Regions from separate parts of the Streptomyces sp. NPDC041135 genome, predicted to be linked through region 2. Evidence: riboswitches for the same ligand, from Rfam matches in the RefSeq annotation. Region 2 holds a riboswitch; each other region holds the start of a gene.
The links. A riboswitch is a leader RNA that binds a small molecule or an ion and turns the genes downstream of it on or off. The one in region 2 is predicted to bind S-adenosylmethionine.
Positions count from the first base shown of each region.

Region 1: linked by a shared signal. The riboswitch ahead of ACZ6CZ_RS22010 (amino acid ABC transporter permease) and the one ahead of ACZ6CZ_RS03400 (aminotransferase class V-fold PLP-dependent enzyme) in region 2 are both predicted to bind S-adenosylmethionine.
Region 3: linked by a shared signal. The riboswitch ahead of thrC (threonine synthase) and the one ahead of ACZ6CZ_RS03400 (aminotransferase class V-fold PLP-dependent enzyme) in region 2 are both predicted to bind S-adenosylmethionine.

Region 1 is NZ_JBVIYZ010000009.1:128,391-138,034, reverse strand. It holds gene ACZ6CZ_RS22040 (hypothetical protein) at 1-300, shown strand, start outside; tRNA gene ACZ6CZ_RS22035 (tRNA-Pro) at 453-526, shown strand; gene ACZ6CZ_RS22030 (hypothetical protein) at 652-1,479, opposite strand; gene ACZ6CZ_RS22025 (hypothetical protein) at 1,675-2,067, opposite strand; gene ACZ6CZ_RS22020 (putative leader peptide) at 2,331-2,453, shown strand; gene ACZ6CZ_RS22015 (glutathione S-transferase C-terminal domain-containing protein) at 2,585-3,481, shown strand; SAM riboswitch class IV at 3,560-3,683, shown strand; gene ACZ6CZ_RS22010 (amino acid ABC transporter permease) at 4,039-5,121, shown strand; gene ACZ6CZ_RS22005 (amino acid ABC transporter ATP-binding protein) at 5,118-5,912, shown strand; gene ACZ6CZ_RS22000 (ABC transporter substrate-binding protein) at 6,024-7,052, shown strand; gene ACZ6CZ_RS21995 (LLM class flavin-dependent oxidoreductase) at 7,155-8,402, shown strand; gene ACZ6CZ_RS21990 (NtaA/DmoA family FMN-dependent monooxygenase) at 8,422-9,644, shown strand, end outside.
Region 2 is NZ_JBVIYZ010000001.1:752,555-762,198, reverse strand. It holds gene ACZ6CZ_RS03410 (rhomboid family intramembrane serine protease) at 1-304, shown strand, start outside; gene ACZ6CZ_RS03405 (Lrp/AsnC family transcriptional regulator) at 301-582, shown strand; gene ACZ6CZ_RS03400 (aminotransferase class V-fold PLP-dependent enzyme) at 611-1,972, opposite strand; SAM riboswitch class IV at 2,205-2,321, opposite strand; gene trpD (anthranilate phosphoribosyltransferase) at 2,453-3,517, opposite strand; gene qcrB (cytochrome bc1 complex cytochrome b subunit) at 3,656-5,317, opposite strand; gene qcrA (cytochrome bc1 complex Rieske iron-sulfur subunit) at 5,314-6,381, opposite strand; gene qcrC (cytochrome bc1 complex diheme cytochrome c subunit) at 6,378-7,190, opposite strand; gene ctaE (aa3-type cytochrome oxidase subunit III) at 7,266-7,886, opposite strand; gene ACZ6CZ_RS03370 (response regulator) at 8,041-8,442, shown strand; gene ACZ6CZ_RS03365 (L,D-transpeptidase) at 8,553-9,644, opposite strand, start outside.
Region 3 is NZ_JBVIYZ010000006.1:358,751-368,394, forward strand. It holds gene thrC (threonine synthase) at 1-1,169, opposite strand, end outside; SAM riboswitch class I at 1,188-1,329, opposite strand; gene ACZ6CZ_RS17385 (glucosyl-3-phosphoglycerate synthase) at 1,488-2,432, shown strand; gene ACZ6CZ_RS17390 (alpha,alpha-trehalose-phosphate synthase (UDP-forming)) at 2,505-3,944, shown strand; gene otsB (trehalose-phosphatase) at 3,932-4,798, opposite strand; gene ACZ6CZ_RS17400 (DUF3263 domain-containing protein) at 4,876-5,160, opposite strand; gene ACZ6CZ_RS17405 (ABC transporter substrate-binding protein) at 5,198-6,469, opposite strand; gene ACZ6CZ_RS17410 (ROK family protein) at 6,578-7,519, shown strand; gene nagA (N-acetylglucosamine-6-phosphate deacetylase) at 7,519-8,697, shown strand; gene ACZ6CZ_RS17420 (1-phosphofructokinase family hexose kinase) at 8,818-9,644, shown strand, end outside.

The sequences.
Region 1 (9,644 bases), on a different contig from region 2:
TACATCGCCGAGCGGACGCCGCACGGCCGCTGGGAGGTCCTGCGCGCCCTGGTCCAGGAGTGGCCGCTGGTCGCGGCCGTCCTGCCGACCGTGCTGCTGCTCGCCGGGGCCGGGTGGGGCTGGTGGCCGGCGAACGGCGTCGAGTACCCGGCGTTCGGCCTGAACATCGCCATTCTGTTCACCCTGGGCCTGGTCACCGCCCGGGCCGCGGCGCGCACCTGGCCGGCCGCCCTGCTCATCGGCGCGGTGGACGCGCTGCTCGGGGTGGTCGTGGTGGTGGCGAACGCGCTCATCAAGTAGGCGCGCGGCAGCCGGCCCCCCGCCCCACCCCGCCGTCGGTCCGCCCCCGCCCCGCCGCCGGTCCCGCCGCTGTCTCGGCGGCCGCGGCACCCGTGCGCGTACGGTAGGGTTGACCTGCGCGATCACGCGGGAGACACCGCGTGGCACCGCACCGGGACGTGGCGCAGCTTGGTAGCGCACTTGACTGGGGGTCAAGGGGTCGCAGGTTCAAATCCTGTCGTCCCGACGGTGCGAGGGGCCGTCACAGACGCGAGTCTGTGACGGCCCTTTCGCGTTCCGAGTGCTGCGTTCCGAGTGCCCACTTCCCGGCCTCCGGGACGTCGGGACGTCGGGCGTCCGCGGCGCCGGGGATCAGTCGACGTTGCTCGGCTCGCCGCCCGGGGTCTTTCCGGCGAGTACGTCCTGCAGCCGCTGGGCGCCGTTGCTCACCGCCAGGTTCGTGCTGCTGTGATCGGCGCCGCTGGTACCGCCGTTGGTGACCGCGGCCCCTGAGGCGCCGACCCGCAGCACCGCGACGTCCAGGGTGAGCGTGACCGGCTGGCCGTTCGTCGAGCCCTGCACCGTGACCGTCACTCCCTGCCGGGCGTCACCCGCCTCGGGCAGCGAGGCCGCGACCACCTGCACGGTCCGCTTGCCGCCGTTCGCGTCGTCCGAGTTGTCCGAACTGTCCACCGTGAACTGGTCGCACTCCTGCGGCAGCCTCTTGAGCCAGTCCAGGGTCTTGTTCAGCGAGGCCTGGCCGTAGTCGCCGACCTGGTACAGCAGCCGGGAGTCCTGCTGGGTGAATCCGGTGAGCGCCGACGCCCCGGTGGCGCGGCCCAGCAGGGTGTCCGAGTAGAGGCTGTCCATGAGCTTCTGGCAGTCGGCCGCGGTCGACTTGCCGTTGACGAACGCGGCGACGTCGACCTTGCCGACGAGCAGTTTGTCGCTCCAGGTCGACGCGTCGTCCACCTGCGTCCAGTCCTCCTCGATGTCTCCTTCGGTGATCAGGGCCGCCTTCGCACCGGGCCCGGTCAGCAGCGGGGTGGCGGACGGCGACGGGGACCGCTCGGCGGCGGGTGAGACGGAGGCCGCGGTGCCGGAGGAGCCGCCGCCGTCCGCACAGGCAGCCGTGGCCAGCAGGGCCCCCGCCGTCAGGGTGCCGGCGAGCAGACGCACGGGACGGTACGGACGCTTCATGGCGACTGCCTCCTCGGGAGCGCGGAACCTGCTCCCACGCCACCACCGGCCCCGGTGACCGGCCAGCCGCACCGGGCCGTCCGGGTGACGCGCGCCGACCGGTTCCCGCGGGCCGTCCGGGTGACGCGCGCCGACCGGTTCCGGCGGGCCGTCCGGGTGATGCCGGGCTCGCACCGGTGGAGTCCGGCCGCGGGTTCACCGGGCGGGGCCGCCCTTCCCGTCCGGCGGCCCGGACCCGCGGCGGCGCGGACGCCGGAGCGGACGCGGCGGCAGGTGCCGGTGCAGCCACAGGCGGACCCGGTGCGCGGGAGGCCCGCGCCGCCCGGCCCCGCCCGGCGCCGACACGTCGACCCGCCGGCTTCCACAGCGGGGGCACACCGCGTCGGCCAGCGGCGAGCGCACCGCCCGGCCCGCCTCGTCGACGTACTCCTGGGCACCGGCGCCCGTCGGTTCGGCCGGGTCGGTGAAGAACATGAGCCGGAAGTCGGCCCGCCAGACGTGCCCGCAGGCGTCACAGGCGAAGGCGAAGGTCTCCGTCACGGCGGCGGGAACGGACGCGCCGGGCGAGTCGTCGTCGTCCCGTCCCATGGCATCCGGCTCCTCCCGCGCCCGCGCACCGCCCTGCGGCGCGCCCCGCGCTTCCCCTCGGTGCGTCCGGCTCCGCCTCCCGCGCACCCCGTCCGCTCTCCAGCGCACCGCGCCGCCCGCCGCACGGCAACCCGGGCGGGCCCGCACCCGGAACTCCCGCCGGGATCGCGCATCCGGGTGTCCTCACCGTGGACGCCCCCTTGACGCCGTGCCGGGGCGGATCGACACTCCAGAGGGAATCCTAGTGAACGGGTAGGGAAACAATGGGGCGCCTCGAGACGGTCACCGGCCGGGCCGGTCGTACGCCGTGGCGCGCTCCCCTCCTCACCTCCCGCCGCCACATCGACCTGCTGCGGGTGTGCAGCTCCCTCAGCCGCCGCGGCTGAGCCGCGCCTTCGTGCACCCATCCCCGCGCATCCTGCCGCCGACGCTCCCGCCGCATCCGGTCCGCATCCGGTCCACACCCCTGACCGCCCACCGGTAGACCCTGACCACACACCCTGACCCAGGGAGACGCATGTCCGTCCGTCCGCTCGCCGCTGCTCCGTCCGCCCGCGGCACCGCTCCCGCCTTCCGGGGCCGCATCGGCCGGGACGCCCGCAGCGGCCATTACGCCGTGCCGCACCGCTACCGGCTCCATCTCTCCACGGCCTGTCCCGACGGCCTGCGCCTCGCCGTGACCCACAGCGTCCTCGACCTCGCCGAGAGCTGTCCGGTCGACCATCTGCCCGCCGTCCCGGACTGCCCCGGCGGCGGCCACTCCGCCCTGCGTCCGCTGTACGAGGCGAGCGCGCACCGCTACTCCGGGCCGGCCCTCGCGCCGGTGCTCAGCGACGACTGGTCCGGACGGATCGTCAGCACCCACACCCCCGACATCCTGCGCGACCTGGGCCGCTTCCGCGACGACGGCCCCACCTCGCTGCGTCCCCGCGGCGCCGGCACCGAGGCGACCGAGCTGGCCGACGTCGAGCGGCTGTGCGCGTACGGCATCGAAGAGGCCGCCCAGCGCGCCGGAGCGGCCGGAACCGGCCCGGCGGAGCGCGCCGCCGCGCTGGACACCCTGTTCCGCGCCCTGGACCTGCTGGAGCGGCGGCTGGCCCGCGAGGAGTACCTCGTCGGCGGCCGGCTCACCGCTGCCGACATCGAGGCCTGGGTGGCGCTGGTCCAGCTGGACACCGTGCACCGCAACCACCTGGACGCGGCCGCCGTGCACCGCATCGCCGGACACGCGGCCCTGTGGGCCTACGCCCGGCGCCTGGCCGCCCACCCGGCCTTCGGCGCCCACCTCGACCTGGACGGCATCGCCCGCCGCCACCACGGCCGCTGCACCGGCCTGGAGGCCGCCGGAGCCGCCGTCCAGATCCTGGACTGGGCGGCCTACACCGCGGACGCCCCGGACGTCGCTCGCAGGTGAGAGCGGTTCGCCCGCGTCCAATCCCTGGACGGCCGTTGACAGCACGACGGCCGACTGCCTTAACTTACGGCTCAGAACGGTCATGAGCGTCAGCGACAAGCCCTGGCTCGCTGACCGGCAACCCTCGCTCCGCGGTGGGGTGCCCCAGGTGACGACCGGACCGGATGACGTTTCACGGATGACGTTTCGGTAAGCGCGAAGGCCCTCCGGGGCCGGAACAGTGACAGGTGACGCCATGTACGCAGCTCCCAGGACGGCCCCGAGCCGGCCGCAGGGCTGCGTACGGTCGTTCGCGGGCCTGCTCGTCTCCGACCGAGCCGTCGATCTGCTCCGCGTGAACAGTGCGCTGTGTACGGCCTCGGGCCGTGCCCGCTGTCAGGGCTGACGCCACTTCCCAGCCCGCGTACCCGACGAACACCGCTGCCGCGGTGCGCCGTTGCCCGCCCCGCCCCCGTTTCCCGCGCGTTCCCGTGTGCCGCCCCGTGTCCCGGTGCCGTCCGGCAGCCCACGTGTGATCCGCCGTGGCCGGGGGTGTCCGACTCCCGCCGGAGCCCGCCATGAGTGAACCCCCAGGCGCCACCGTGTCCCTCACCGACACGCAGGCACCCTCCCCGCCCGCCGACCGGCCGACAGCCGGCCCGCCGGCGGCCGAGCAGCCCTCCGTCGGCCTGCCGCCGGCCGGGCAGCCGTCCGCCGGTGCGCCCGCGGCCGACAGGCCGTCAAAGGCGCTGACCGCACAGCGCGTTCAGCCGCTGCGCCGGCCCGGGCGGTGGATCGTCACCGCCGTCGTCCTGGTGCTGGTGGCCCAGATCCTGCACGGACTGGCCACCAACCCCTTTTACCAGTGGGACCGCTTCCGCTACTGGTTCCTGCGGCCCACCATCCTCGACGGCCTGCTCATCACCCTCGAAGTCGCCGCCCTCAGCGCCCTGCTGGGACTCCTCGGCGGCGTCCTGCTGGCCCTGGGCCGACTCTCCGGGAGCCCGGTGCTGCGCGCGGTGAGCTGGACGTACACCTGGCTGTTCCGCTCGGTGCCGCTGATCGTCGTGCTGATCTTCCTGTACAACTTCAGCGCCCTCTACCAGACGCTGAGCCTGGGCGTCCCCTTCGGCCCGGCGTTCGTCACCTTCGACGAGTCGAGGCTGGCCACCGACATGACGGTCGCCGTGGTCGGCCTCAGCCTCAACGAGGCGGCCTACGCGGCCGAGGTCGTCCGCGGCGGCATCCTCGCCGTCGACCAGGGCCAGCACGAGGCGGCGGCCGCGCTCGGCCTGCCCAGGGGCTACCAGTTCACCCGCATCGTCTTCCCGCAGGCCCTGCGGTCCATCACCCCCAACTACGTCAACCAGCTCATCGGCCTGATCAAGGGCACGTCCCTGGTCTTCTACGTGTCGCTGCTCGACCTGTTCGGCTCCGTGCAGACCATGGGCAGCACCTACCCCGGCGACATCGTGCCGCTGCTGCTGGTCGCCACCGTCTGGTACCTGCTGCTGACCAGCGCCGTGTCCGTCGTCCAGTTCTACGTCGAGCGGTACTTCGCCCGGGGCGCCACCCGCGCCCTGCCGCCGACGCCGCTTCAGAAGGCACGGGCCGGGCTGAGCGCCCTGCGCGCCCGGCTGCGCCAGGAGGCCGCCGTATGACCGCCACCGAGACCGAGACGCTCGCCCTCACCCCCGCCGCGCTGGAGGTCCACGACGTCCACAAGTGGTACGGCGCCCAGCGCGTCCTGGACGGCATCGACCTGACCGTGCGCCCCGGCGAGGTGACGGTGATCCTCGGTCCCTCCGGCTCGGGCAAGTCCACCCTGCTGCGGGTCATCAACCACCTGGAGAAGCCCGAGATCGGGTACGTCAGCGTCGGCGGGGAACTGATCGGCGTCCGGCGCAGCGGAGACCGGCTGAAGGAGCTGAGCGAGCGGGCCATCCTCGCGCAGCGCAGCCGGATCGGCTTCGTCTTCCAGAACTTCAACCTCTTCCCGCACCTGACCGTCCTCGACAACGTCGCCGCCGCCCCGGCCGCCACCGGCAGGCTGCCCAGGGCCGAGGCCCGGGAGCTGGCCCGCGAACTGCTCACCCGGGTCGGCCTCGGCGACCGGACCGAGGCCTATCCGCGGCAGCTGTCCGGTGGCCAGCAGCAGCGCGTCGCCATCGCCCGCGCCCTGGCGCTGCGGCCGGGCATCATCCTCTTCGACGAGCCGACCTCGGCCCTCGACCCCGAACTGGTGGGGGAGGTGCTCTCCGTCATCAAGGACCTCGCGACCAGCGGCACCACCCTGGTCATCGTCACCCACGAGATCGGCTTCGCCCGCGAGGTCGCCGACCGGGTCGTCTTCATCGACGGCGGCCGGATCGTCGAACAGGGGCCGCCCGCCGAGGTGCTGGACAACCCCCGGCACACCCGCACCCGGGACTTCCTCAGCAAGGTCCTCTGACACCCCGGCATCACGCATACCGCTCGACATGTCCATGAACCGACTTACCGACACACCGTCATACCGACACACCGATACACCGTCGCACTTCACCGAACGAACAGGACAGCCATGCCCAGCCACTTCACCCGGCGCCACCTGCTGCGCGGCCTGACCGCGGCGACCGCCGTCGCCACCCTCGCCACCGGGCTCGCCGCCTGCGGCGGCGACAGCGACGCCGCCACCTCCGCCCAGGTGAAGGACGCCACCGGCACGGTGACCGTGGGCCAGCTGTCCAACGGCGCCGCCCGGCAGACCGCGCTGAAGGTCTCCCAGGTCGCGTCGATACGGGCCGAACTGCCCGCCTCCGTCCGCAAGAGCGGTGTCCTGCGCGTCGGCGTCGGCGCCCTGCCCGACGGCTTCCCGCCGCTGGCGTACGTCGGCAGCGACCAGAAGACCCTCACCGGCGCCGAACCCGACCTCGCCCGGCTGGTCGCCGCGGTCCTCGGGCTGAACGCCGAGTTCTCCAACGCCACCTGGGAGAACATGTTCGTCGGCGTCGACAGCGGCAAGTACGACGCCGCCTTCGCCAACATCACCGACACCGAGGAGCGCAAGAAGAAGTACGACTTCGCCTCCTACCGCAAGGACAACGTCGGCTTCGAGGTGCTGAAGAAGAGCACGTGGAACTTCGACGGCGACTACCGCAACCTCGCGGGCAAGACGGTCGCCGTGGACAACGGCACCAACCAGGAGAAGATCCTCCTGGAGTGGCAGGCGAAGCTGAAGAAGGAGGGCAAGAACGTCACCGTCAAGCACTACGCCAGCAAGAACGCCACCTACCTGGCGCTGACCGGCGGCCGCATCGACGCCTACTTCTCCGCCAACCCGGGCGTCGCCTACCACGTCACGCAGACCGCCAAGTCGCCGAACCCGACCCGCAGCGCGGGCACCTTCTCCGGCGCGGGCGCGAGCCTGCAGGGCCTGATCGGGGCGACCACGAAGAAGGGCAGCGGCCTGGCCAAGCCCTTCGCCGACGCCATCAACCACCTCGTGGCCGACGGGCAGTACGCCAAGTGGCTGGCCGCCTGGAACCTCTCCGACGAGGCCGTCACCAAGGCGGAGGTCAACCCGCCCGGGCTGCCGCTGGACAACTCCTGACCCCGGACGGGGACGGGCCCGGCGGCCCGTCCCCGTCCCGCCGGCGCACCCCGCCGCCGGTGCGCCGGCGCCCCCGTACGGACCTCCAGGAAGGCACCCATCGTGTCCTCGACCCCCGCCCCCCTCCTGCACCTCGCCGTCGCCCTGGACGGCACCGGCTGGCACCCCGCCTCCTGGCGCGAGCCGGTGGCCCGGCCGCGTGAGCTGTTCACCGCCCGCTACTGGACCGACCTGGTCACCGAGGCCGAGCACGGCCTGCTCGACTTCGTCACCATCGAGGACGGCCTTGGCCCGCAGACCTCGCGTTTCCTCGCACCCGACGACCGCACCGACCAGGTACGCGGCCGGCTGGACGCCGTCCTCATCGCCTCCCGCGTCGCACCGGTGACCCACCACATAGGCCTGGTGCCGACCGTGGTGGCCACGCACACGGAGCCGTTCCACATCTCCAAGGCGATCGCCACCCTCGACTACGTCAGCGCCGGCCGCGCGGGCCTGCGCGTGCAGATCACCGCCCGGCCCGACGAGGCCGCGCACTTCGGCCGCCGCACCATCCCCCGGATCGACGCCTACGACAGCCCGGCCGCCCGCGAGACCGTCGCCGAGCTGTTCGACGAGGCCGCCGACCACGTGGAGGTCGTGCGCCGCCTGTGGGACAGCTGGGAGGACGACGCGGAGATCCGGGACGCGGCCACCGGCCGCTTCATCGACCGCGACAAACTGCACTACATCGACTTCGAGGGCCGCCACTTCAGCGTCAAGGGCCCCTCCATCACCCCCCGCCCGCCCCAGGGACAGCCGCCGGTCACCGCGCTCGCCCACCAGAGCGAGCCGTTCCGGCTGGTGGCCCGGCAGGCCGACGTCGGGTACGTCACCCCGCACGACGCCGATCAGGCCCGCGCGATCATCGCCGAGATCCGCGCCGGACAGCAGGCGGCCGGACGCGCGGACCAGACCGTGCACGTCTTCGCCGACCTGGTGGTCTTCCTGGACGACGACCCCGCCCTGGCCGTGGCCCGGCGCGAGCGCCTCGACGGCCTCGCGGGCACCCCGTACACCAGCGACGCCCGGATCTTCGCCGGCAGCCCCGCCCAACTCGCCGACCTGCTGGAGGAGTTCCAGGCAGCGGGCATCTCCGGGTTCCGGCTGCGGCCCGCCGTGCTCGGCCACGACCTGCCCGCCATCACCCGGACACTCGTGCCCGAACTCCAGCGCCGGGGCCTGTTCCGCAGCGCCTACGAGGCCCGCACCCTGCGCGGCCTGCTCGGCCTGCCGCGCCCCGCCAACCGCTACGCCCCCAAGCTCTCGGCTCCGCTCGAGCCCGGGGTGACCCCCACCGCAACCGCCTGAGCCGGAGGACCCGCACGCCATGAGCAAGCCGCTGAAGCAGATCCACCTGGCCGCCCACTTCCCCGGCGTCAACAACACCACCGTATGGAGCGACCCGGCCGCCGGCAGCCACATCGAGTTCAGCTCCTTCGCGCACTTCGCGCGCACCGCCGAACGCGCCAAGTTCGACTTCCTCTTCCTCGCCGAGGGACTGCGCCTGCGCGAACAGGCCGGGCAGATCTACGACCTGGACGTCGTCGGCCGCCCCGACACCTTCACCGTGCTGGCCGCGCTGGCCGCCGTCACCGACCGCCTGGGTCTGACCGGCACCATCAACTCCACCTTCAACGAGCCCTACGAGGTGGCCCGGCAGTTCGCCAGCCTCGACCACCTCTCCGGCGGCCGCTCCGCCTGGAACGTGGTCACCTCCTGGGACGCCTTCACCGGCGAGAACTTCCGCCGCGGCGGCTTCCTGCCCCAGCAGGAGCGCTACTCCCGCGCCGAGGAGTTCCTGGCTACGGCCCACGAGCTGTTCGACTCCTGGCGCGGCGACGAGATCCTCGCCGACCAGGCGACCGGCACCTTCCTCAGCGACGCGAAGGCCGGCGCGTTCGTGCACCAGGGGCAGCACTTCGACATCCACGGCCGCTTCAACGTGCCCCGCTCCCCGCAGGGCCGCCCGGTGATCTTCCAGGCCGGTGACTCGGAGGAGGGCCGCGAGTTCGCCGCCTCCGGCGCCGACGCCATCTTCAGCCGGCACGCCACCCTGCGCGAGGGGCAGGCCTTCTACACGGACGTGAAGAACCGCCTCGCCAAGTACGGCCGCCGCCACGACCAGCTGCTCATCCTGCCCGCCGCCACCTTCGTCCTCGGCGACACCGACGCGGAGGCCGAGGAACTGGCGCGCGAGGTGCGCCGGCAGCAGGTCAGCGGGGCCACCGCCCTCAAGCACCTGGAGTTCGTCTGGAACCGGGACCTGTCGGGCTACGACCCGGACGGCCCGCTCCCGGACGTCGACCCGCTGGTCGGCCCGGAGCACATCTCCCGGGGCCGCGCCCAGGTACGGATGTACCGCGACCCGCTGGCCACCGCCCGCGAGTGGCGGGAGCTGGCCGAGGCCAACGGGTGGTCCATCCGGGAGCTGGTCATCCACACCGGCAACCGGCAGACCTTCGTCGGCTCCCCGGCCACCGTCGCCCGGACCATCAACGAGTTCGTGCAGAGCGACGCCTCCGACGGATTCATCCTGGTCCCGCATATCAC
Region 2 (9,644 bases):
CCGGGTCACCAGTCTCCTGCCGTTCCTGTTCTTCCTGCCGGTGCGCTTCCCCGCCTGGGTCGTGCTGCCCTTCTGGGCGGCGCTTCAGTGGCTGGCGGCGGGCCGGGCCGCCCAGGGGCCCGGGGTGGCGTACCTGGCCCACCTGATCGGCTTCGCCACCGGCTTCGGCTACGCCTGGGCGCGCTACGGCCGCCGGCGCCGGGCGCGGGGCGGCGACGGCGGGACGGTGGTGGCCGAGCGGCGTACAGGCCCTAAAGTGAAGGCCGCCCCAGCTCCGGCACCCGAGGGAGAGAACCAGCCGTGATCACCGCGATCGTCCTCATCAAGACCAGCGTGGACCGGATCCCCGAGATCGCGGAGCGGATCGCCTCGCTGGACAGCGTCAGCGAGGTCTTCTCCGTCACCGGCACCTACGACCTGATCGCCATGGTCCGGGTGCGCCGCCACGAGGACCTGGCCGAGGTCATCCCCGGCAGCATCAGCAAGATCCCGGGCGTGGAGGCGACCGACACGCACGTCGCCTTCCGCACCTACTCCCAGCACGACCTGGAGGCGGCCTTCGCCATCGGGCTGGACAACTGACCCGGACCGCTCGGACGGCCCGGACCGCTCAGACGGCCGGCACGCAGCGCCCGTCCTCGGTGCGGTAGCGCCACTTGGCGCCGTCCTCGACCAGTTCCCGCACGGCGTTCACGAACCGCTCGACGTGCTCGTCGGGGGTGCCCGCGCCGAAGCTGACCCGGATGGCGTTGAGGGACTTCTCGCCGGGCTCCGCCTCCGGGGCGCCGCACTCGCCCTGGCTCTGCGGGTCGCTGCCCAGCAGGGTGCGCACCAGCGGGTGGGCGCAGAACAGGCCGTCGCGCACGCCGATGCCGTACTCGGCGGAGAGCGCGGCGGCGAAGTGGGAGCTGTTCCAGCCCTCGACGACGAAGGAGATCACGCCGACGCGCGGGGCGTCGTCGCCGAACAGGGACAGCACCCGCACCCCCGGGACATCGGCCAGGCCCGCCCGGACGGTGTCGATCAGGTGCTGCTCGCGGGCGACGAGGGTGTCGAAGCCGGCCTCGGTGAGCGCCTTGCAGGCGGCGGCGATGGAGTAGGCGCCGATGACGTTCGGGGAGCCGGCCTCGTGGCGGGCGGCGTTCTCGTGCCACTCCACGTCCACGCCGCCGTCCGCGCGCCGGGTCACCTTGCGGCTGGCGCCGCCGCCGGCCAGGTACGGCTCGGCCTCGCGCAGCCAGTCGGCGCGGCCGGCCAGCACCCCGGAGCCGAACGGCGCGTACAGCTTGTGCCCGGAGAAGGCGACCCAGTCGACGTCCAGGTCGCGCAGGGACACCGGGTGGTGCGGGGCCAACTGGGCGGCGTCCAGGACGATCCGGGCGCCGTGCGCGTGGGCGGCGGCGGCCAGTTCCCTGACCGGCCACAGCTCGCCGGTGACGTTCGAGGCGCCGGTGACGCAGACCAGGGCCGGGCCGTACGGGTCGCGGTCGGCCAGCGCCCGCTCCAGGGTCTCCACGGCCTGGCGGGGGGTGCGGGGCGCGTCGAGGTAGCTGACGCGGGCGTCCTGCCAGGGCAGCAGGGAGGCGTGATGCTCGGTCTCGAAGACGAAGACCTGGCAGCCGGCCGGCAGGGCGCGGGCCAGCAGGTTCAGGGAGTCGGTGGTGGAGCGGGTGAAGACGACCTGGTCGGTCTCGCGGCAGTCGAGGAACTCCGCGACCGTCCGGCGGGCGTTCTCGAACAGGTCGGTGGAGAGCTGGGAGAGGTACCCGGCACCGCGGTGGACGCTGCCGTAGTAGGGGGCGTAGGCCGCCACGTCGTCCCAGACGCGCTGGAGGGCGGGCGCGCTGGCCGCGTAGTCGAGGGCCGCGTAGGTGACCTCGCCGCCGGTGACCAGCGGGACGGTGACGTCCCGGCCGAGGACGGGCAGCGGGGCGCAGACGGAGCGGTCGGTGGCAGCGGTGGAGACAGACATGGGTGAACTCCCGTGCAGGCAGGCGGAACCCACCACGCGAGCGGCGGCGCTCGAGCGCGATGAGGTGAAGGACGGCGGATGCCGGAGAACGCCACGACGGCGGGTATGGGGCCGCGGGGCGCGGGAAACGCGGAGGCGGGGCTCTGCGGCCCTATCGCATTCGCTTGCTCACGGAAGGCTCCCTCGAACGACCAGGACCCCTGGCCCCGCGCTCCTTCAGAAGCGCGCGAGGGGTCCGCGCTTGCCGCGGACCTTGCTGTCCGCGACCTGGTCTTCACCCGGGGCACCCCGCCACGGACGGAGGGTTGCCGGACAGTCGGCCGGGGCCGAATGACTGTCGCTCATGACCTGCCGGAAAACGTACGCGACGTGATCGCCGCGCCGCAACCCGTGTCCGGATGCCGGAACGGGAAAACGACCCCCGCGCCGCGGGCGGAGACCACGGTGGCGGGGGCCGGCCGGCCCCCGCCACCGCCCGGCTCAGGCGTTGCTGACGGCCACCCAGCGCTCGAGCGTGCGCTTGGCGGCGCCGGAGTCGATGGACAGCGCCGCCCGCTCCATACCGGCGCGCAGCTGCGCCGCGAGGGGCTCCCCGGTCGGGTCGAGGGCCACCAGGGCCGCCGCCGAGTTCAGCAGGACGGCGTCCCGCACCGGGCCCGTCTCGCCGTCCAGCAGCCGGCGGGCGACCTGCGCGTTGTACGACGCGTCCGCGCCCCGCAGGGCCTCCACCGGGACCGGTTCGATGCCGACGTCACGCGGGTCGAAGGTCTCCTCGCTGACCTTGCCGTCCCGCACCACCCACACCCGGGAGGTGGTGGTGACGGTCAGCTCGTCCAGCCCGTCGTCGCCCCGGAACACCAGCGAGGAGTTGCCCCGCTCGGCGAAGACGCCGGCCACGATCGGCGCCATGCGCGCGTCGGCGACACCGACCGCCTGGGCCCGCACCCGGGCCGGGTTGGTCAGCGGCCCGATCACGTTGAAGGTCGTACGGATGCCGAGCTGGCCGCGGGCGGAGGCGACGTGGCGCAGCGCCGGGTGGAACTTCACCGCGAAGCAGAAGGTGATCCCGGCCTCCGCGGCGACCTGGGGGACCCGCTCCACCGGCAGGTTGAGGTTGACGCCCAGCTTCTCCAGGACGTCCGAGGAGCCCGACGCCGAGGACGCGGCCCGGTTGCCGTGCTTGACGACCTTCGCGCCGGCGCCGGCCACGACGATGGAGGACATGGTGGAGATGTTCACCGTCTTGGCGCCGTCGCCGCCGGTGCCGACGATGTCGACGGTCCGGCCGGGCACCTCGATGACGTTGGCGTGCTCGTACATCGCGCGGACGATGCCGGTGATCTCCTCCACCGTCTCGCCCTTGGCGCGCAGCGCCACCAGGAAACCGGCGATCTGCGCGTCGGTCGCCTCACCGCGCAGGATGCGGTCCATCGCCCAGGCGGTCGCGTCGGCGCTCTGGTCCCGGCCGTCCAGCAGGGCGTTCAGCACGCCGGGCCAGGAACGGCCCGCCGCGGTGTCGCCTCCAGCGGGGGTCACAGCGCTCATAAGCCGCTCCTGGGTCAGGTGTCCCGCACCGCGGGACGGGGAGTCTCGGAGAGTCCACCCTATCCAGCCCCGGGGACCGCGAAGGGCCCCGTCCGAACACCGGACGGGGCCCTTCGACCGTGGCGTGGCGACGTGGGATCAGTGGTGGCCGTGGCCGCTCGTGATCTCCTTGTACTCCTCGGCGGTCGGCTTGGCGATCTGGTTGTCCTCGCCGTAGTAGGCGCCGCTGAGCTTGGCGCGCAGGCGCTCGGTGGTCTTCACCTTGCGCTCGACGCCGTTGTCGTCGACCGCCGGACCGATGGCGGCCGGCTGGTACTGGTGGTGGGCCGTGAGGGTGTGCAGCTGCTCCTGGCTGAGCGGCTCGTGCACCTCGATGAACTCACCGTGCGGCAGCCGCTTGATGATGCCGGTCTCGCGGCCGTGCAGCACCTTGTCGCGGTCCCGGCGCTGCAGCCCCAGGCAGATCCGCTTGGTGGTAATGAACGCGATGACCGGTCCGGCGAAGAAGAAGATCCGGACGAACCAGGTGACGGCGTTGATCGACAGGTGGAAGTGGGTGGCGATGAGGTCGTTGCCACCGCCCACCAGTCCGACCATGTACACGGTGACCCAGGCGACGCCGAACGCGGTGCGCGTCGGGGCGTTGCGCGGGCGGTCCAGGATGTGGTGCTCGCTCTTGTCGCCGGTGACCCAGGACTCGACGAACGGGTAGAGCGCGATCACCGCGAGGACCAGACCGAAGAGCACCAGCGGGATGAACACGCCCAGGACGAGCGTGTGACCCCAGAAGTTGATCTCCCAGCCCGGCATGTAGCGGACCAGACCCTCGGCGAAGCCCATGTACCAGTCGGGCTGGGCGCCGGTGGAGACCTGGTCGGGCCGGTAGGGGCCCATGGCCCAGATCGGGTTGATCTGGGTCACCGCGGCGATGGCCGCGATCACACCGAAGACCAGGAAGAAGAAGCCTCCGGCCTTCGCCATGTACACCGGCAGCAGCGGCATGCCGACGACGTTCTTCTCCGTCTTGCCCGGACCCGCGAACTGCGTGTGCTTGTGGTAGAAGACCAGGATCAGGTGGCCCACCATCAGGCCGAGCATGATGCCCGGCAGCAGCAGGATGTGGATCGAGTAGAACCGGGCCACGAAGTCGTGGCCGGGGAACTGCCCGCCGAAGAGGAAGTACGAGATGTACGTGCCGACGATCGGCGTGGACAGGATCGCGCCCTCGGTGAAGCGGACACCGGTGCCGGAGAGCAGGTCGTCCGGGAGCGAGTAACCGGTGAAACCGGTGAACATGCCCAGGACGAACAGCAGGAAGCCGAACAGCCAGTTGATCTCACGCGGCTTGCGGAACGCGCCGGTGAAGAACACGCGCATCATGTGCACGAACATGCCGGCGAGGAAGATCAGCGCGGCCCAGTGGTGGATCTGCCGGATCAGCAGGCCACCGCGCACGTCGAAGGAGATGTGCAGGGTCGAGTTGAACGCCTCGGACATCAGCTGTCCCTGCAGCGGGACGTAGCTGCCGTGGTACTCCACCTCGTTCATCGACGGGTGGAAGAACAGCGTCAGGTACACACCCGTGAGGATGATGATGATGAAGCTGTACATGCACACTTCGCCCAGCATGAACGACCAGTGGTCGGGGAAGATCTTGCGCATGTTGGACTTGGCCAGGGAGTAGATCCCCAGCCGGCCGTCGGCCCAGTCGGCGACTCGCTCGCCGGCCGGTGCCTTTCCGCGTGAGCGGCCCGACGCGTCGGCGGCAGGTGTGGTCGAAGCGTTGCGTTCAGTGCTCATCCGCGCTCCCAGAATGCAGGACCGACGGGCTCCTCGAAGTCGCCGAGCGCCTGGAGGTAGCCCTCGTCGTTCACGCCGATGCGGAGCTGGGGCAGGGCGTGACCGGCGGGGCCGAAGATCACTCGGGCACCGTCGGAGAGGTCGAAGGTGGACTGGTGGCACGGGCAGAGCACGTGGTGTGTCTGCTGCTCGTACAGCGAGATCGGGCAGCCGACGTGGGTGCAGATCTTCGAGTAGGCCACGATGCCCTCGTGGGACCACGCGAGTTCGCGCTTGTCCTTGATGTTGTCCGGCTGGAGCCGGATGATCATCAGGGCGGCCTTGGCGATCTCGTTCTGGAAGTTCTCGTCGTTCTCCTCCAGGCCCTCCGGCTTGGCGAAGGTCAGCGAGCCCACGGCCACGTCGGAGGCGCGCAGCGGCTGGTTGGTGTTGACGTTGACGAGGAGCTTGCCCTTCGACCACAGGGTGTGGCGGAGCGAGGTCCCGGGCAGCGGGCCGAGGTCGCGCAGCAGGACGATGCCGGAGAGCGGCACCAGGGTGAGCGCGCCGAGCATCGTGTTGCGGATCAGCTTGCGGCGGCCCAGCGCCGACTCCTTGGCACCTTCCCGGAAGTCCGCGTGCACCTGCGCGCGGACGTCGGCCGGAGCCTCGATCGGGTGACGCTCGGCGGCGACCTCCACGTCGGACATCAGGGTGCGGGCCCAGTGGACCGCGCCCGCGCCGATGCAGAACAGCGCCGTACCGAGGGTCAGGCCGAGCGCGAAGTTCAGCGCGCTCATGTGACCGATCGGGAAGATGAAGACCGACTTGTCGGCCGGGATCGTCACGTACGCGGCGATGAAGGCGACCGTGGCCAGCATGGACACCGTGAACAGCAGGGCGACCACGCGCTCGGACCGGTTGGCGGCCCGCTCGTCGACGTCCTGGATCCGGTGCTCGTGCGGCGGGAGGCCCGGGTCGGCGAACGGGTTCCGCTCGTCGGCGACGCTCACCGCGCCGTGCGCGTTGTGTCCTGCGGACTGCTCGGCAGGCAGGTTCTCTTCTGGAATGTCTTGGCTACTCATGACTTCTTGGCCTTTGCGGTCCGAGCGGCGACCCAGACGGCGACCGCGATCAGGGCACCGAGTCCGAAGATCCAGGCGAACAGACCCTCGCTGACCGGCCCGAGGCCGCCCAGGGAGAGACCGCCGAAGTTCTCCGTCTGGTCACCGTTGACCGCGTTCAGGTACGCGATGATGTCCTTCTTGTTCTTCTCCGTCAGCGTGGTGTCGGGGAAGGACGGCATGTTCTGCGGGCCCGTCTGCATGGCCTCGTAGATGTGCTTCGGGTCGACGCCGTCGAGGCTCGGCGCGTACTTGCCCTTGGTGAGCGCGCCGCCCTTGCCGACGAAGTTGTGGCACTGGGCGCAGTTGGTGCGGAACAGTTCGCCACCCGCGGCGATGTCCGCGCCGTTCGGGCCGTACTGCTCCGCCGTGGGTACGGCCGGACCGGCACCCAGCGAGGAGATGTAGGCCGCGAGCTGGTCGATCTCGCCCTGGGAGTACGAGACCTTCTTGCTCGGGATCTGGGCCATCTCGGAGGTGGACGCCGGCATGCGGCCGGTGCCGACCTGGAAGTCGACGGCCGCGGCGCCCACGCCCACCAGGCTGGGCCCGTCGGAGGTGCCCTGACCGCCGGTGCCGTGGCAGCTGGCGCAGCCGACCTGGTAGAGCTTCTTGCCCTCCTGAATGGTCAGGGACTGGGACGTCTCATCGGCCTGTGCCGTGCTCGCGGGTGCGAACGCGGCGTACAGCCCCCCAGTGGCCGCCAGCGCGAGGAGTAGGACGACGACCGCCGCCAGCGGATGGCGTCGTCGTGCGGAGAGCTTTTTCACGGATTACCCCGGTGTCAGGATCTTCTGCGTCGATGCTGCGTATATGGATCGGATGGCCGCTTCCGGCTACCCCGATTACTTGATCAAGTAGATCGTGGCGAAGAGGCCGATCCAGACGACATCGACGAAGTGCCAGTAGTAGGACACGACGATCGCGGCGGTCGCCTGCTCGTGGGTGAACCTCCTGGCCGCGTAGGTGCGGCCGAGGACCAGCAGGAAGGCGATGAGGCCACCGGTCACGTGCAGGCCGTGGAAGCCGGTGGTCAGGTAGAACACCGAGCCGTACGGGTCGGAGGACAGGGAGATCCCGTCCTTCTTCACCAGCTCGGTGTACTCGTAGATCTGACCGCCGATGAAGATCGCGCCCATGATGAAGGTGACGATGAACCAGCCCCGGAGCTTCTTCACGTCACCTCGCTCGGCGGCGAACACGCCGAGCTGGCAGGTGAGCGAGGAGAGCACCAGGATCGTGGTGTTCGTCGCGGAGAAGGGCACATTGAGCGCGCGCGCCATCTCCTTCCAGTGATCCGGTCCGGTCACCGATCGGAGGGTGAAGTACATCGCGAAGAGGGCCGCGAAGAACATCAGCTCGGAACTCAGCCAGATGATGGTTCCGACGCTGGTGAGGTTCGGCCGGTTGACCGACGGGTGCGCGTGCCCGGTTTCTACTGTCGTTGCTGTCGCCACGACCGACATTATGTCGGTCGCTTATCCCGCCCTCACTCCGGGGGGTGCCGTTCGGAGTGTTGCTGCCTCCCGAACCGGTGCTGACGTGGTCTTCAGAGGGGTAACATCCGCCCGAACGGCCCTGTCCGTCCTGTCCGTACGACACTGACGTCTCGGAGGAACAATGCAGCCGACCGCCACGGTGCTGGTCTACAGCGACGACTCCAACACCCGGGAGCAGGTACGGCTGGCCACCGGCCGGCGGCCGGCTCCCGACGTCCCCGCGGTCGAGATCCTGGAGTGCGCGACCCCGGCGGCCGTCCTGCGGGAGCTGGACCGGGGCGGCATCGACGTGTGCGTGCTCGACGGCGAGGCGGTGCCCATGGGCGGCATGGGGATCTGCCGGCAGATCAAGGACGAGGTGTTCGACTGCCCGCCCGTGCTGCTGCTGATCGGGCGGCCGCAGGACGCCTGGCTGGCGACCTGGAGCCGCGCCGACGCCGCGGTGACCCTGCCGGTGGACCCGGTGGAGTTCGCCGCCGAGCTGGCCGCCCTGCTGCGCCGCAAGCGGCTGCTGAGCGCCTGAGTCCGGCGGGCGCGCCGCGGCCGCGCGGCCCGGACCCGCGAGGGGCCGGCCGCGCGGCCTGCCGCGCCGGTGGGTCCGTCCGCGGCGTATCCGTCCGCCGCGGGTGGGCCTCACAGACTCTGCGGCTGGAGTCTGACCGCGTCCTGCGGTGCGGGGCCCTCCGGTGCGCCGCCGGTCAGCGCGCTGCCGCCGCGCCACTTGGCCCAGTCGACGTTCCAGTCGCCGAAGCCGTTGCCGAAGGGCTCCATGTCGTCGCCGTTGGAGTTGACGACCTTGACGACGTCGCCCTCGTGGACGGTGTCGAAGAACCACTCGGCGTTGCTGGTGCTCATGCCGGTGCAGCCGTGGCTGACGTTCTCGTAGCCCTGGGACCCCACCGACCAGGGGGCGGCGTGCACGTACTCGCCGGACCAGGTCACCCGGGTGGCGTAGTAGACCGGCAGGTCGTAGGAGTCGGCGCTGCCCTCGGCGATGCCGACGGTCGTGCCGCGCATGCGTACGAAGTACTGCTTGGCCAGGACGACCTTGACCCCGTTGCGGGTCTCGTAGCCGGGCTTGCCGGTGGTGACGGGGATCTGGTTGATCTCCTGGTCGTTGCGGTAGACCGTCATCTGGTGCGCCGAGGCGTCCGTGACGGCGACCAGCTTGTCGCCGGTGGTGATCTTCAGCGGCTTGGCGGCGCCGCCCCACAGCCGGTCGTTGATCCTGATGCCCTCCAGGTTGCTGTGCACCTGGATGGTGCCGTGGCTGGGCCAGTACTCCTTGGGGCGGTAGTGCAGTTCCTTGTCGCTCACCCAGTACCAGGAGCCCGGGACGGCGGGCACCGAGTCGACCCGCAGGGCGCGCTCCACGACGGCCCGCTGGGCCTTGTCCTTGACCGCCTGGTCGAGCTGGGCGGTGATGGGCTGCCCGACGCCGTACTCGCCCGACTGCGGGCCGAAGGTGACGTTCAGGCGCTTGGTGCTGGTGGGTTTGCTGGTGTCGAAGACGAGGACCTTGCGGCCGGGGGCGCCGTCGTCGTCCTCCGTACTGATCCGCACCGTGTAGTGGGCGTTGGCGGCCAGCGGGGAGGTGCTGTGCCACCGGCGGCCGTCGGCGGCCAGTTCGCCCGCCACGAAGCGTCCCGTGGCGTCCTGGGCGGTGACGTCCGTGATACGGCCGTCGCCGCTGTCGACGGTGACCTCCAGGGGCTTGTCCGGGTC
Region 3 (9,644 bases), on a different contig from region 2:
GTGGTCAGCGTGGGGTCGAGCAGACCGCTGTCGATGAGCTTCTTCGTCACGCCCACGGTCACACCGCCGGCGGTCTCGGCGAAGATGCCCTCGGTCTGCGCCAGCAGCCTGATGGCGTCGACGATCTCCTCGTCGGTCACGTCCTCGACCGCGCCGCCCGTGCGGCGCGCGATGTCCAGCACGTACGGCCCGTCGGCCGGGTTGCCGATCGCCAGCGACTTGGCGATGGTGTCCGGCTTCTGCGGGCGGACGACGTCGTGACCGGCCTTGTAGGCGGTCGACACCGGCGAGCAGCCCTCGGCCTGCGCGCCGAAGATCCGGTAGGGCCGGTCCTCGACGAGGCCCAGCTCGATCAGCTCCCGCAGACCCTTGTCGATCTTCGTGAGCTGGGAGCCGGAGGCGATCGGGACGACGATCTGGTCCGGCAGCCGCCAGCCGAGCTGCTCGCAGATCTCGTACGCCAGCGTCTTGGAGCCCTCGGCGTAGTAAGGCCGCAGGTTGACGTTGACGAAGCCCCAGCCCTCGCCGGCCGGGTCGCCGATCAGCTCCGAGCAGAAGCGGTTCACGTCGTCGTAGTTGCCGTCGATGCCGACCAGCTCGCCGCCGTAGACCGCGGCCATGACGACCTTGCCCTGCTCCAGGTCGTGCGGGATGAACACGCACGAGCGCAGGCCCGCCCGGGCGGCGGCGGCGCCCACCGCGCCGGCCAGGTTGCCGGTCGAGGAGCACGACAGCGTGGTGAAGCCGAACGCGCGCGCCGCCTCCAGCGCCTGGGCCACCACGCGGTCCTTGAAGGAGTGCGTCGGGTTACCGGAGTCGTCCTTCACATACAGTCCGCCGGTGACGCCCAGCGACCGGGCGAGGTTGTCGGCCTTGACGAGCTTGGTCCAGCCGGGGTTCAGGTTGGGCTTGCCGGCCACGTCCGCCGGGACGGGCAGCAGCGGGGCGTAGCGCCAGATGTTCGCGGGGCCCGACTCGATGCGGCGCCGCAGTTCCTCGGTGTCCCAGGCGGAGAAGTCGTAGGCGATCTCCAGCGGACCGAAACACTCCTCGCAGGCGAACACCGGGCCGAGGGGGACGCGGTGACCGCACTCCCGGCAGCTCAGGGCCGCGGCGGGACCGAGGTCGACGGTGGGATTGCCGGTGGTGGCAACAGTCTGCACAGCCATGTGAGGCGAGGCCCTTTCTCCTCATCTTCCTCACGACGCATCTCGCCGTGAGACGGATTTGGCACCTTCCCTAGCCGGGAGCCTCGCGCGTGGACGAGTACCGACTGGAGGGTTGCCGGGGCTTCATCGGGCCGTTTCCCTCTGCCCCTCTGGATGAGCTGTATGGAGTTGTGAACGCGGGTGACCCCGGACATGCGATGGTCATCGGCGTTGTTCAAGACTGTAACCGAAGGCCAGGACAGTTGAGAGAGTCGTCCGTACCGCGAGATGGATCACATGGTCACGCCATGTGGTCACGACAGTGAGGAGCACCGGACCGTGCTGGAAGAAGTCGAGCGCTGGCTGGCCACTCGCTCCTGGTCCGTGGCCGACCGCCCGCTGCACCGGATACTGGCCGCGAAACAGCGCACGGGCCAGTCCGTCTCCGTCGTCCTGCCCGCCCTCGACGAGGAGCGGACGGTCGGGGACATCGTCGCGGTGATCCGCCACGACCTCATGCGGCAGGTCCCGCTCGTCGACGAGATCGTCGTCGTCGACTCGGGGTCCACCGACCGCACCTCCGAGGTGGCCGCCGCCGCGGGCGCCCGGGTCGTCCACCGCGACGACATCCTGCCGCGCGTCCCGGCCGTCCCCGGCAAGGGCGAGGTGCTGTGGCGCTCGCTGCTGGTCACCGGCGGGGACATCGTCTGCTTCATCGACGCCGACCTGCGGGAGTTCTCCTCCGACTTCGTCTCCGGGATCGTCGGCCCGCTGCTGACCGACCCGGACGTGGACCTGGTCAAGGCCATGTACGACCGCCCGCTCGCCGGCGCGGCGGGCCAGGGCGGCCGGGTCACCGAGCTGATGGCCCGCCCGCTGCTGAACATGCACTGGCCGCAGCTGGCCGGGTTCGTGCAGCCGCTGGGCGGCGAGTACGCGGCCCGCCGCTCGCTGCTGGAGCAGCTGCCGTTCCCCGTCGGATACGGCGTGGAGCTGGGGATGCTGGTGGACGCGCTGCACCTGGTGGGCCTGGACGCGCTGGCCCAGGTGGACGTGGGCGAGCGCGTCCACCGCCATCAGGACGGCCAGGCGCTGGGCCGGATGGCCGCGGCCATCTACCGCACCGCCCAGCTGCGGCTGGCCCGCGGGCATCTGATCCGCCCGGCCCTGACCCAGTTCGAGCGGGGCGAGGACGGCTTCGAGCCGCGCACCTACTCGGTGGACACCGAGGAACGGCCGCCGATGGCGGAGATCGCGGAGTACGCGGCGCGCCGGGTGGCCTGACCCGGTGCCTGCCGGGCCGGGCGGCACCTTCCGTACGTTTGAGCGTTTCCGGGCCGGGCTAGGTTGAGGCGTATGGCTTCCACGCACGCTGCTGAGGTGCTGGTCGCGTCCAATCGCGGCCCGGTCTCGTACGAACTACGCCCCGACGACGGAAAGGGCTCGCTGCACGCCAGACGAGGTGGCGGCGGGCTCGTCTCGGGTCTGTCGGCCATCGGGCCGGACGCCGGCGCGGTGTGGGTGTGCGCCGCGCTGAGCGACGCCGACCGCGAGGCGGTGCGCCGGGCCGGGGGCGGGCACCTGCCGGCCGAGGACACCGGCGGGCAGCGCGTGCGGATGCTCGACATCGACGCGGACGTGTTCGCCGACGCCTACAACGGCATCGCCAACTCCGTGCTGTGGTTCATCCACCACCTGCTCTACCAGACCCCTCTGGAGCCGGTGTTCGACGCGGAGTTCCGGCGCCAGTGGGCGGCCTACCGGGAGTACAACCGGGCCTTCGCCGAGGCCCTGGCCGCGGAGGCGGCCGAGGGCGCCGCGGTGGTCATCCAGGACTACCACCTGGCGCTGGCCCCCCGGATGCTCCGCCAACTCCGCCCGGACCTGCGCATCGGGCACTTCTCGCACACCCCGTGGGCGCCGCCGGACTACTTCCGGCTGCTGCCCGACGACATCGCGGCCGAGCTGCTGAGCGGCATCCTGGGCGCGGACCGGGCGGCGTTCCTGACCCGGCGCTGGGCGGACGCGTTCACCGACTGCTGCCACGCGGTGCTGGGCCCGGGCATCCCCTCCGGCACCCGGATCGGGGTGCACGGACTGGGCGCCGACGCGGACTTCCTGCGGGAGCGGGCGCACCGGCCGGACGTGGACGAGCGGATGGCGGCGCTGCGCGAGGAGATCGGCGAGGGCCGCAGGACGGTCGTCCGGGTCGACCGCACCGAGCTGTCGAAGAACATCGTGCGCGGCCTGCTGGCCTACCGCCAGCTCCTCGACGACCACCCGGAGTGGCGCGAGCGGGTGGTCCACGTGGCCTTCGCCTACCCCTCCCGGCAGGACCTGGCCGTGTACCGCGACTACACCGCCGAGGTGCGGCGGGTGGCCCAGGAGATCAACGACGCGTACGGCACCCCGGGCTGGACGCCGGTCGTGCTGCACGTCAAGGACGACTTCGCCCGCTCGCTGGCCGCCTACCGGCTGGCCGACGTGGCCCTGGTCAACCCCATCCGGGACGGCATGAACCTGGTCGCCAAGGAGGTCCCGGTCGTCTCCGACGAGGGCTGCGTGCTGGTGCTGTCCCGGGAGGCGGGGGCGTACGAGGAGCTGGGCGAGGACGCCGTCACGGTGAACCCGTACGACATCCAGGGCACCGCCGAGGCGCTGCACCGGGCGCTCACCCTGCCCGCGGCGGACCGCGCCGAGCGGACCAAGCGGCTGGCCGCCGCGGCCACGGCGCTGCCGCCGGCCCAGTGGTTCCTGGACCAGCTGCACGCGCTGCGGGAGGATCAGCCCAGCTGAGCCGCGAGCGCCCCGAGCAGCGCGACGACGCCGGCCGCGCCGTCGACCACCAGGTCCGCCCGTTCCGCCAGCTCGGTCACCTCGGCGCTGCCGCTGCACACCAGCAGTCCGGGGACGCCGTCGGAGCGGAGTTCGCCGACGGCCGCGAAGGCGGGCAGGTCGCCGAGGTCGTCGCCCGCGTAGAGGACGGCCTCGGCGCCGGTGGCGCGGACGTGGTCGAGCAGCGCGACGCCCTTGTCCATGCCCGGCGGGCGCAGTTCGAGCACCATGCGGCCGGGCTCGACGATCAGGCCGTGCCGGGCGGCGAGGCCGGCGAGGGGTTCGCGCAGCGCCTCGAACGCGGCCTGCGGGTCCTCGGCGCGCCGGGTGTGCACGGCGACCGCGCGGCCCTTCTCCTCGATCCAGGTGCCGCGCACGGCGCCGATCCGGTCCAGGAAGCCGGGCAGCTCCGCGCGCGCCGCGGTGACCCCGGGGTGCGGGGGCGGGGCGCTGACGGTGCCGGTGACGGCGTCCCAGCGCTCGGCGCCGTAGTGGCCGAGGACGACGAGGTGCTCCAGGCCGGGGACGCCGGCGAAGCCGCCGTTGCGCACCGCGACGGCGGCCGGGCGGCCGGTGATCACGGTGATGCCCGCGACCTTCGGGGCCAGGGCGGCCAGCGCGGCAACGGCGCCGGGGTGGGCGCGGGCCTGTTCGGGGTCGTCGACGATCGGGGCGAGGGTGCCGTCGAAGTCCAGCCCGATCACCGCGGCGCGCGGCCGCTCGAGCAGGGCCCGCAGTCCGTCCCGTCCGGCCGGGGTGGCGGGGGCCGGCAGCGGGTTGCCGGAATCGGTGGAGTCGGTGGTGTGGATGCCCATGAAAGGACCCTATCCAGCGAGGACCGGCGCACGCATGGCCCCGGCCCGCCGCACCCGGGGTCCCGGTGGCGCCGGGGTCAGCGCTCGGTGCGCCGGGCGTCCCGGACGCGGCGCAGGCGGTTGACCGTCACCGGGTCGTGGGCGAGGGCCCGCTCGTCGTCGAGGAGGGCGTTGAGCAGCTGGTAGTAGCGCACGGGGGCCAGGCCCAGCTCCTCGCGTATCGCGCGTTCCTTGGCGCCGGGGCCGGTGAAGCCCCGGCGCTCCAGCGCCAGCACGGCCCGCTCCCGTACCGGCAGGCCGCCCGGCTGCCGGCCCGCCTCCTGATCCCGGTCACGGCCCGTGCCGCGCTCGTCCTCCGCCATGCCCGCAACGCTAACGCCGGGCACCGACAACCGGCACTCAGCCGGTGGCGTCGGCGCTGTCCGCCGTGGTGGCCGCGGTCTGCAGCCGGGTCAGCACGGCGACCGGGCTGCCGTCCGGGGCGACCGCCCGGCCGATGTCCTTCTTCACGGCAGCGCTGACCGCAGCCCAGGAGGTCTTGCCGACCGGGTACAGCTCGGAGGTCGGCAGCTGGTCGAGGAAGGCGTGCAGGTCCTTGTCCTGGTCCGAGGCGCTCATGATGTCGGAGGCGGAGCTGGTGACCGGCAGCAGCCCGTACTCGCGGGAGAAGGCGACGACGTTCTTCTCGGCGTAGACGTAGTCGAGGAAGTCGCCGATCTGCTCGGCGTGCCCGTTCTGCCGGAAGCCCATCATCCAGTCGGCGACGCCGAGGGAGGCCGCGGCCCTGCCGGTCCGGCCGGGCATCGCCACCATGCCGAACTTCACGCCCTTGCGGGCGGCCTGCCGCATCAGGGTCGGGTGCCCGTCGAGCATGCCGACCTTGCCGTCGGCGAAGGCGGCGAAGGCGTCGGCGCGGTTGAGCCGGCCCGGGGCGACCGGCCCGGTCAGACCCTTGCCGACCAGCTCGTCCTTGAGCCAGTTGAAGGTCTCGACGTTCTCCGCGGCGTCCAGGGTGTAGGTGCCGACGTCGTCGGTGTAGCCCTTGCCGCCGCTCAGCAGCCACTGCATGGTCTCGGCCTGCGCCTCCTCGGGGCCGAGGGGCAGCGCGTAGGGGTAGGTCACGCCCTCCGCCTTCAGCGCCCGGGCGTCGGCGGCCAGCTCGCTCCAGGTGGTGGGCGGGGTGAGGCCGGCCCGGGCGAAGAGGGTCTTGTTGTAGAAGAGCACGCGGGTGGAGGCGGCGAAGGGGATGCCGTACTGGGTGTGCTTCCACTGGCCGGCCTCGGCGAGCTGGGCGGGGAAGTCGGCCTGGGTGCGTATGGAGAGCAGGTCGGAGGCCTGGTAGAGCTTCCCGGCGGCCGCGTAGTCGGCGTAGGCGCCGATCTGCGCGATGTCGGGGGCGTGGCCCGCGTCGACCAGTTCCTTGACCTTGGCGTCGACGTCCTTCCAGGAGTGGACGCTGACGTCGACGTGCACGCCGGGGTGCTGTGCCTCGTAGGCCTTGGCCAGCCGGTCCCAGTACGTCCGCGAGCTGTTGGCCGCGGAGTCGCCGTAGTCGGCGGCCACCAGCTTCAGGGTCACGTCCGAGGATCCGGTGGCCCCGCAGCCGCCGAGCACCGCCGTCATGCCCAGTGCGGCGAGCGCCGCGATCGTTCCCGAAGTCCGACGACGCACTGCCAATGCCCCAACCCTGCTGTCTCGCTGTTCAATATGTGGACACATAAGGTCTACACCACGTGAGTGGACTAGACCTCTTGCGGGTCGGGGGGTCACACTGGCCTCGTGAGACATGTCATCGCCCTGGACGTGGGCGGTACCGGAATGAAGGCCGCCCTCGTCGGGGACGGCGGTGAGCTGCTGCACCGCGCCCGGCGCGCCACCGGCCGCGAGCGCGGCCCCGAGGCGGTGGTCGAGGACATCCTCGGCTTCGCCGCCGACCTGCGGGCCCACGGCACCGAGCGCTTCGGCGCCCCGGCCGCCGCGGCCGGCCTCGCCGTGCCCGGCATCGTCGACGAGGCCCGGGGCGTCGCCGTCTACGCGGCCAATCTCGGCTGGCGGGACGTGCCCCTGCGGGCCCTGCTCGCCGAGCGGCTCGGCGTCCCGGTGGCCCTGGGCCACGACGTGCGCACCGGCGGGCTCGCCGAGGGCCGGGCCGGCGCCGGCCGGGGAACCGACCGGTTCCTGTTCGTGGCGCTCGGCACCGGGATCGCCGGCGCCATCGGCATCGACGGCCGGGTCGAGGCGGGCGCGCACGGCTTCGCGGGCGAGATCGGGCACGTCGTCGTACGCCCCCAGGGCCTGCCGTGCCCCTGCGGGCAGCACGGCTGCCTGGAGCGGTACGCCTCCGCCGCCGCGGTGAGCGAGGCGTGGGCCACCGCCGGCGGCGACCCGGACGCGGACGCCGCCGGCTGCGCCGAAGCCGTCATGTCCGGCGACCCGAACGCCGTACGGGTCTGGCAGCGGGCCGTGGACGCGCTCGCCGACGGGCTGGTCACCGCCCTCACCCTGCTGGACCCGCGCACCCTGATCATCGGTGGCGGGCTGGCCGAGGCCGGGGAAACCTTGTTCACGCCGCTGCGGGACGCCGTCCGGCGCCGCGTCACCTTCCAGAAGCTCCCGGCGATCGTCCCCGCCGCCCTCGGGGACGCCGCCGGCTGCCTGGGCGCGGGACTGCTCGCCCAGGATCTCCTCGCCACCACTGACCCCTCGGAGGTACCCGCCTGATGGCCCCCAGCTTGGTTCTCGCCGGTGCCCGGGTGGTGCTGCCCACCGGGATCGCGCACGACGGGCGCGTGACCGTCGAGGGCACGAAGATCACCGAAGCCGGTCCCGGCGGCGACGGGGGCACCGCGGCCGCGGCCGTTTCCGCCGGCGCCGAGGTCGTGGACGTACGGGACCACTGGGTGGTGCCCGGGTTCGTCGACCTGCACAACCACGGCGGCGGCGGCGCGTCCTTCGCCGGCTCCGCCGAGGAGGTCCTCCGGGCCGTCCGCACCCACCGCGAGCACGGCACCACCACGCTCGTCGCCTCCACCGTCACCGACGAGATGGACCTGCTCGTCCGGCAGGCCGGTCTGCTCAGCGAGCTGGCCGAGCAGGGGGAGATCGCCGGCGTCCACTTCGAGGGGCCGTTCATCTCGCCGTGCCGCAAGGGCGCGCACTCCGAGGAACTGCTGCGCGACCCGGAGCCGGCGGAGGTCCGCAAGCTCATCGACGCCGCGCGTGGCCAGGCCCGCATGGTCACCCTCGCCACCGAACTGCCCGGCGGCCTGGACTCCGTACGGCTGCTCGCGGAGCACGGAGTGATCGCGGCGGTCGGGCACACGGACGCGACCTACGAGCAGACGGCCGCGGCCATCGACGCGGGCGCCACGGTCGCCACCCACCTCTTCAACGCCATGCCCGCCCTCGGGCACCGCTCCCCCGGCCCGGTCGCCGCCCTGCTGGAGGACGAGCGGGTCACCGTCGAGCTGATCAACGACGGCGTCCACCTGCACCCCGCCGCCCTGGAACTGGCGTTCCGTCACGCGGGCGCGGACCGGGTGGCGTTCATCACCGACGCGATGGACGCGGCCGGCTCCGGCGACGGCCGCTACCTGCTGGGCCCGCTGGAGGTCGAGGTCAGCGAGGGCGTGGCCCGGCTGGTGCACGGCGGTTCCATCGCCGGCTCCACGCTCACCCTGGACCGCGCGCTGCGGCGGGCGGTGACGGTCGACGGGCTGCCCGTGGAGCAGGCCGTCGCGGCGCTCACCGCCAACCCGGCCCGGCTGCTCGGCCGCTACGACCGCGTCGGCTCCCTGGAACCCGGCAAGGACGCCGACCTGGTGATCCTGGACGCCGACTTCACCGTCCGCGGTGTGATGCGCCGGGGAGAATGGGTGGTCGCGCCCCGACTGCCCTGATCCGTCCGGCAGTTCGGCGGACGGCGGCCGCGCCCGGCACTGGGCCGGCCGCCGTCCGTTTGGCATGATCGGGTCCCGGAACCGGACGGCAGGCACGCACGTCGAGGGAGGTCGGCCCGGGTGATCCTCACGGTCACGCTGAACACCGCTCTCGACGTCACCTACCGGGTGCGCGTCCTGCGCCCGCACACCACCCACCGCGTCACGGAGGCCGTCGAGCGGCCGGGCGGCAAGGGCGTCAACGTGGCCCGGGTGCTCGCCGCCCTCGGGCACGAGGTCACCGTCACCGGGTTCGCGGGCGGCGCCACCGGGGACGTGGTGCGCTCCCGGCTCGCGCACACGCCGGGCCTGACCGACGCGCTGGTCCCGGTCGCCGGGACCACCCGGCGCACCGTCGCCGTCGTGGACGCGCTCAGCGGTGACACCACCCAGTTCAACGAGCCCGGGCCGCACGTCACGGCCGCCGAGTGGGCCGCCTTCCAGGAGCGCTACGGCGTCCTGCTGCGCTCGGCCTCGGCGGTCGCCCTGTGCGGGAGCCTGCCGCCCGGGGTGGCGGTGGGCGCGTACGCGGGGCTGATCCGGGCGGCCCGGGCCGCCGCCGTCCCCGTGCTGCTGGACACCAGCGGCGAGCCGCTGCGGCGCGGGGTCGCGGCCCGGCCGGACGTGGTGAAGCCGAACGCGGTCGAACTGGCCGAACTGACCGGCTCCCACGACCCGGTGCGCGCCACCCAGGACGCCCGCCGCCGGGGCGCCCGGGCGGTCGTCGCCTCACTGGGCCCGGCGGGCCTGCTGGCCGACACTCCCGAGGGCCGCTGGCGGGCCGTCCCGCCCGCCCGCGTCCACGGCAACCCCACCGGCGCCGGTGACTCGGCGGTGGCGGGCCTGCTCGCCGGGCTGGTCGAGCGCCTGCCCTGGCCGGACCGGCTGGCCCGCGCGGCCGCTCTGTC